DNA from 3 places in the Luteibacter sahnii genome. Region 2 is predicted to be linked to each of the others. Evidence: predicted binding sites of a transcription regulator. Region 2 holds the regulator's gene; each other region holds the start of a gene.
The links. The regulator HrcA, encoded in region 2, represses chaperone genes, less so after heat shock. The targets are predictions, from matches to a motif close to TTNGCACTCNNNNNNNNNGAGTGCNAA.
Positions count from the first base shown of each region.

Region 1: rpoH (RNA polymerase sigma factor RpoH) is a predicted target of HrcA. The motif match lies at 1,101-1,127, and genes of this name have one in related genera.
Region 3: PI246_RS09825 (co-chaperone GroES) is a predicted target of HrcA. The motif match lies at 1,050-1,076, and genes of this name have one in related genera.

Region 1 covers NZ_JAQLOK010000006.1:39,281-41,543, reverse strand. Annotated here, with positions in the region: gene PI246_RS15040 (sugar porter family MFS transporter) at 1-271, opposite strand, end outside; gene PI246_RS15035 (nucleoside/nucleotide kinase family protein) at 297-929, opposite strand; gene rpoH (RNA polymerase sigma factor RpoH) at 1,160-2,020, shown strand; gene PI246_RS15025 (response regulator transcription factor) at 2,090-2,263, shown strand, end outside.
Region 2 covers NZ_JAQLOK010000013.1:7,578-9,840, forward strand. Annotated here, with positions in the region: gene recN (DNA repair protein RecN) at 1-209, opposite strand, end outside; gene hrcA (heat-inducible transcriptional repressor HrcA) at 343-1,401, shown strand; gene grpE (nucleotide exchange factor GrpE) at 1,486-2,019, shown strand; gene dnaK (molecular chaperone DnaK) at 2,152-2,263, shown strand, end outside.
Region 3 covers NZ_JAQLOK010000002.1:1,004,913-1,007,175, forward strand. Annotated here, with positions in the region: gene groL (chaperonin GroEL) at 1-612, opposite strand, end outside; gene PI246_RS09825 (co-chaperone GroES) at 708-1,001, opposite strand; gene cutA (divalent-cation tolerance protein CutA) at 1,311-1,667, shown strand; gene PI246_RS09835 (protein-disulfide reductase DsbD) at 1,716-2,263, shown strand, end outside.

The sequences.
Region 1 (2,263 bases), on a different contig from region 2:
GCCGGCGCCCCAGCCGGTCGGAGAACGGCCCCGTGGCGAGGCAGCCGAACAGCGCGCCGAAGATGATCGCACCGGTGACCAACTGCTTGGTGGTGTCGTCGAGGGCGAACTGCCGCCCCAGGCCGAGCAGGGCCACGCCGATCACGCCGGTGTCGTAGCCGAAAAGAAGGCCGCCGAGGGCCGCGATCACCGCGATGCCGACGACGATGCCGGTGGAGGCCGGGGCGGAAGCGGCGGAAGCCGCCGATGGGTCTGGAGTTACCGCGTGCATGCAAGGCTCCCGGGTGGCTGAGGTGTCATGGCACCGAACGGGCATCGAGACGGACACGCGTGTCCGCCCGGTGCGCCGTCGCGGCGATGCGACGGGCGTTCGGCTCGTCGGTCCGTTCGATCCAGTCGAGCGCGGCCTGGCGGTCACGCCCGTAGCGCATGTGCCGTTCGAGCAGTTGGGCGCGCCGTGGGGCGTCATCCACGTCGACGAACCACACCTCGTCGAGCAGCCCGCGCACGCCGGCCCAGGGGCCGTCGTCCATCAGGAGGTAGTTGCCCTCGGTGATGACCAACGGGACCGCCGCCGGGACGGCGATCTCGCCGGCGATGGGCTCGTCGAACTCACGATGGAACGCCGGCGCGTAGACCGTCTCGCCGGGCACCGGGGAGCGCAGGCGGCGGAGCAGGGCGACGTAGCCGGCGGCATCGAAGGTATCCGGCGCGCCCTTGCGCGTGTCGCGGCCGAGGCGGGCCAGCTCCGCGTTGGCGAGGTGGAACCCGTCCATCGGCACGCCTACAGCCCGGGCGCCCAAGGCCCCCAGAAGCCATCCGGTCAGGGTCGATTTACCCGCGCCGGGGAGGCCGGCGATGCCGAGGAGGCGGCGACCTCCCTGAGCGAGAAGGGCATCGAGCCGGTCGCGTGCGTTTGGATCGATCATAAGGCCGACCGTAGCACCGCGCCGGGTGTGCCGTCGATGAAGTCGATCAGACGCCGCCGTCATGTCGGCAAGGGTATATTCCTCCTGAACCAGTCAGTACAGCTATTGACCCCGAAGGGCTATTTCTGTACTATGTCGTACAGATAAAGCCGAAGCGAACTTCGGCCGGGGTTAGCAGTCTCACATCGGGACTGCTAATCTGCCCCAAGACCTTTCAGGAGGCTCCACACATGTCCCAAGCCCTCGCCACCCGTAACTACGGGCTCCCGAGCGTCGTCGGCAGTCTGGATTCCTACATCGCGGCCGTCCATCGCATCCCGGTGCTCAGCCTTGACGAGGAGCAGACGCTGGCGCGGCAGTTCCACGACGACGCCGATCTGGACGCCGCCAAGAAGCTGGTGATGTCGCACCTGCGTTTCGTGGTCCACGTGGCCCGCGGCTACAACGGCTACGGACTGCAGCTGTCCGACCTCATCCAGGAAGGCAACATCGGCCTGATGAAGGCGGTGAAGCGTTTCGACCCGGACCAGGGCGTGCGCCTGGTGAGCTTCGCGGTGCACTGGATCCGTGCCGAGATGCACGAGTTCATCCTGCGCAACTGGCGCATCGTCAAGGTGGCGACCACCAAGGCGCAGCGCAAGCTGTTCTTCAACCTGCGCAAGAGCAAGAAGCGCCTGGGCTGGATGAACGCCGAGGAAGTCCGTGTGGTTGCCAACGACCTGGGTGTGCCGGAAGCCACCGTACGCGAGATGGAATCGCGCCTGTCCGGTCGCGATGTGGGCTTCGAGGCTCCGGCCGACGCCGACGATGACGACAAGCCGGCCCCGGCCGCGTTCCTGGTCGACGAAGGCGCCGACCCGTACGACAACCTCGCCGAGGCCGACGCGTCCAGCAACCAGATGGGTGCCCTGTCGTCGGCCCTTGCCAACCTCGACAACCGGTCGCGTGACATCATCCAGCGCCGCTGGCTGGCCGAAGACAACAAGGCCACCCTCCAGGACCTCGCCGACGAGTACGGCGTGTCCGCCGAGCGCATTCGCCAGATCGAGGCGAACGCGATGAAGAAGATGCGCGTGGCCATCGCCGCCTGATCGGCGGAAGGCGTACTATCCGGCAACGGCCCCCTCGGGGGCCGTTTTCCGTTGGCAGGAGACATCAGGATGCCCAGGGCCCTGGTCATCGAAGACGATGAAGTGACCGCCCGCGATATCGTCGCGGAACTGGACGCACACGGCGTCACCGCCGACTGGGTGGCGAACGGCCGCGAGGGGCTGGCGCGCGCGCTTGCCGATGGCTACGACATCATCACCCTCGATCGCATGCTGCCCGGCATG
Region 2 (2,263 bases):
AGGTCGAATTCGGCGGCCAGTTCGGCGCGATCGCTGCCGGCGCGGACCATGCCGCTGTCGGCCCGGGCGCCGGCCAGGAGCATCAGGGCGTCGACCAGCAGCGACTTGCCCGCGCCGGTTTCGCCGCTGACCACGGTCAGCCCGGGGCCGAAGGCGATCTCGGCTTCTTCGACGACGGCGAACTGACGGACGTAGAGCGAGGTGAGCATGGGCACCGGGCGGGGGCGATGGAATCCCGCCGATTGTAGCCGGAGGCGCGTCGCAGGAGCCGAGACTTGCAAGCGGAGAGCGCAGACCTTATTGATAGCGCCACGCTCAGAACCCTTCGGCCCTTCCTCGCGCATGAACCCGTTTTCCGGTCACGACATCAATGCTCGCGCGCGACGGCTGCTGCGGACCCTGATCTCCCAATACCTGTCCGACGGCGAGCCGGTCGGTTCCCGCACCCTGGCCAAGTCGTCGGGCCTGGAAGTGAGCCCGGCCACCATCCGTAACATCATGGCCGACCTCGAGGAGGCGGGCCTGGTGGCCTCGCCACATACCTCCGCCGGCCGTATTCCCACGCCCCGCGGCCTGCGCCTGTTCGTCGACAGCCTTCTCGAGCTCAAGCCCCTGCCGCGCGACGAGATGGCCCGGCTCCAGGGCGGGTTGCCTCCCCACCAGACCACCACGCGCGACCTGCTGGGCAACGTCTCGAACCTGTTGTCGGCGATGACGCACTTCGCGGGAGTCGTCACCGTGCCGCGCCAGGGCGATTTTCCGCTTCGCCACATCGACTTCGTGAACCTGCCCGACGCCCGCGTCCTGGTGGTGCTCGTGTTCTCCGACAACCAGGTGCAGAACCGCGTGGTGCAGTTGACCCGCCCGATCGAGGCCGGCGAACTGGAGCAGACCGCCAACTATCTGAATGCCCATTTCGCGGGATTTCGCCTGGCGGACATCCGCGCCCACCTGGCCGCTGAGCTGCGTGCGGCCGGGGGCGAGCTCAACCGGATGCTTTCCGGGGTCGTGGAACTGGCCACGGCCTCGTTCGGCACCGACGACGCCGATGACGTGCTGGTGAGCGGGCAGACCAACCTCATGGGGTATTCGGAGCTGGCTGACATCGACCGGCTGCGCGACCTTTTCGACGCGTTCCAGCAGAAGCGCGAGCTGCTTCAGCTGATGGAAATGTGCGTCAAGGCGCCGGGTGTGCGCCTCTTCATCGGCGAGGAATCCGGCTTTTCGGCCCTCGACGGGTGCAGCGTGGTCACCGCTACCTACGGCACCAACGGCCGCATGCTGGGGGCCATCGGGGTCATCGGCCCCACCCGCATGGCCTATGAGCGGGTGATCCCGGTCGTGCAGGCCACCGCCGGACTGCTCAGCGACGCCTTGAATCGCGCCGCGGCGACCACATAAACCGCCCCGGGAGGCGGGTTTACTTATTCCCGCGAATGTTCGGCCTTCCCCAGGACGGCCGGTTAGCTGACATTTGGAGCACACATGCAGAACAACGATCCCCACATGCCGGATCCGGCCTCCGAAGGCGCGGGCGATGCCGGCATGAACGCTGACTTCGACGCCCTGACCGCGCGTCTGGCGGCCCTGGAGTCCGAGCTGTCCCAGGCGCGCGAAACCGTTTTGCGCGAGCGGGCGGAGATCGAAAACCAGCGTCGCCGCCTTCAGCGCGACCTCGACCAGGCGCGCCGTTTCGCCAACGAGAAGTTGCTGGGCGACCTGCTGCCGGTCTACGACGGCCTGGCTCTTGGCCTGGCCAACGAGAACACCGACGCGAAGACCCTTCGCGAGGGCCTTGAGCTGTCGCTCAAGCAGCTGGAGAAAGTCACCCAGGCCAATGGCCTTTCGGTGGTCGATCCGCTGCACCAGCCGTTCAATCCCGATCACCACCAGGCGATCAGCTCGGTCGACTCGAACGAGCATGCGCCCAATACCGTGGTGGCCGTGGTGCAGAAGGGCTTTCTCCTGAATGACCGTCTGCTGCGCCCGGCGCTGGTGGCCGTGGTGCGCGACAACTGAACGAAGACCGTCGCCTCGCCGTCGGACGGCAGGTGACGGTATCTCACAAGGCATTGAATCGATGGGGCGAAGCCCCACTTTCATCACAGCAGCGGCCGCGGGGGCCGCATTGAAATTCGGAGCAACTTGAACATGGCCAAGATCATCGGCATCGACCTGGGTACCACCAACAGCTGCGTGGCAGTGATGGAAGGTACCACCGCGCGCGTCATCGAGAACGCGGAGGGCGATCGCACCACGCCGT
Region 3 (2,263 bases), on a different contig from region 2:
GAAGTACGGCGACAGGTAGCCGCGATCGAACTGCATGCCCTCGACGACGTCGAGCTCGTTCTCCAGGCCCGAGCCTTCCTCGACCGTGATCACGCCTTCCTTGCCGACCTTCTTCATCGCGTTGGCGATGATATCGCCGATGTTGGCGTCGGAGTTGGCCGAGATGGTGCCGACCTGGGCAATCGCCTTGTCGTCGGCGGTGGGCTTGGACAGGCTCTTCAGCTCGCCGACGGCGGCCGTGACGGCCTGGTCGATGCCGCGCTTGAGGTCCATCGGGTTGATGCCGGCGGCGACGGCCTTGAGGCCTTCCTGGATGAACGCCTGGGCAAGAACCGTGGCCGTCGTGGTGCCGTCACCGGCCACGTCGGAGGTCTTGGAGGCGGCTTCCTTCACGATCTGGGCGCCGATGTTCTCGTACTTGTCGGCGAGTTCGATTTCCTTCGCGACCGAGACGCCGTCCTTGGTGACGGTCGGGGTGCCGAAGCTCTTCTCGAGCACGACGTTGCGGCCCTTCGGACCGAGCGTGACCTTGACGGCGTTGGCGAGGGTGTTCACACCCTTGAGCATGCGGGCGCGGACGTCTTCGCCGAAGCGGACTTCTTTGGCTGCCATTTCTAGATCCTTCGTAAAAGTAAAGAGTGAAACGTAAGTAGGAGCGGAAGCGCGGGGGCGGCGCGTCAGCCGGTCAACGGCGACGCGTCACGCCCTCAGCCTTCGAGCACCGCCACGATGTCGTCTTCCTTCAGGAAGACCAGCTCTTCGCCATCGACCTTGATTTCCTGGCCGGCGTACTTGCCGAACAGGACCACGTCGCCTTCCTTCACGCCCATGGCGCGGACGGTGCCGCTGGCCAGGGTCAGGCCGGTACCGGCGGCGATGACCTTGCCGCGGGTGGGCTTTTCGGTGGCGCTGTCGGGAATGACGATGCCGCCAGCGGAGACACGCTCTTCCTCGAGGCGCTTGACGATGACGCGATCGTGCAACGGCTTCAGCTTGCTCATGACTACTCCAAGCAGGTGGTTGTTGGTTAAGGAAAAAGGTTCACCCTGTTAGCACTCGGCCAGGGTGAGTGCCAGAATTTTGCCAAACCCCGACCGGGATCGGAAGGGGTCTGGCGCTGGCGCAGAGATGGCGATGGATGGATCGGGTTCAAGGGGGCGGGGTGAAAAAAGCGGGGGACGGGACGTGGAGGCGCGGCTTGCGCTTGAGGGAACCGGTGGCGGTAAGCTGGCGTGGGCGCACCCGTAGCGTCTTTCTCCTTCAGTGGTGAAGGGTTTGCGCCACCCACTCCCGTCAGCCATCGCCCATCCATGCCCGACGCCATCCCCACTCCCCTTATCGTTCTTGTCGCCTGCCCCGCCGGCGAGCCTGCCGACGCGCTCGCCCGGGCGATCGTGGCATCCCGCCTCGCCGCGTGCGTCAACCGGTTGCCGGGAATACGGTCGACCTACCGCTGGCAGGGCGAGATCGTCACGGACGATGAGTCGTTGCTCATGGTGAAGACCACCGCCGAGGCCTACCCCGCGCTCGAGGCCTTCGTGAGGGAGCGGCATCCGTACGAGGTGCCTGAGATCGTCGCCGTACCCGTCGTGGCCGGGCATGGCCCGTACCTCGCGTGGGTCGCTGCCAACGTCGACGTAAGCCAGGCGCCCCTGAGCCGGTCATAATCACCGATGCCCTCGCGGCCCCGCGCCGCCCCGATCCATGGAGCCACCATGCCGTCGTTCGCCCGCCTCGCGCGGAACCTGGCCGCCGCGGCCACCCTGTTCCTCCTCGCCCTGCCTGCGTTCGCGCAGGACGACGACGGCCTGCTGCCGGTCACCGAGGCCTTCCATCTCACGGCCGACCCGAGCCAGCCGGGCACGGCGAAGCTGCATTGGCGCATCGCGCCGGACTACTACCTCTATCGCGGCCGGATCAAGATCAAGGCCGCCGATCCCTCGGCCGTCACCCTCGGCCAGCCCGCGCTGCCCGACGGCATCAAGAAACACGACGACTATCTGGGCGATGTCGAGATCTACCACGGCGACGTGGAGGCCACCGTCCCCTACACGCTGGCCAACGCCGCGAACACGACGCTGGCGCTCGACGTGCAGTACCAGGGCTGCCACGAGGTCGAGCCGAAGATCTGCTACCCACCCCATACCGAGCACCTGACGCTCACCGTCGGCGGCGCCTCCACGATCCCGACCGCGGCGGCCCCCGCCGCGAACGGTGCCGCGCTGCTCGGCGCACCGGCCAGCGCCCCCGGCACCGACGCGGC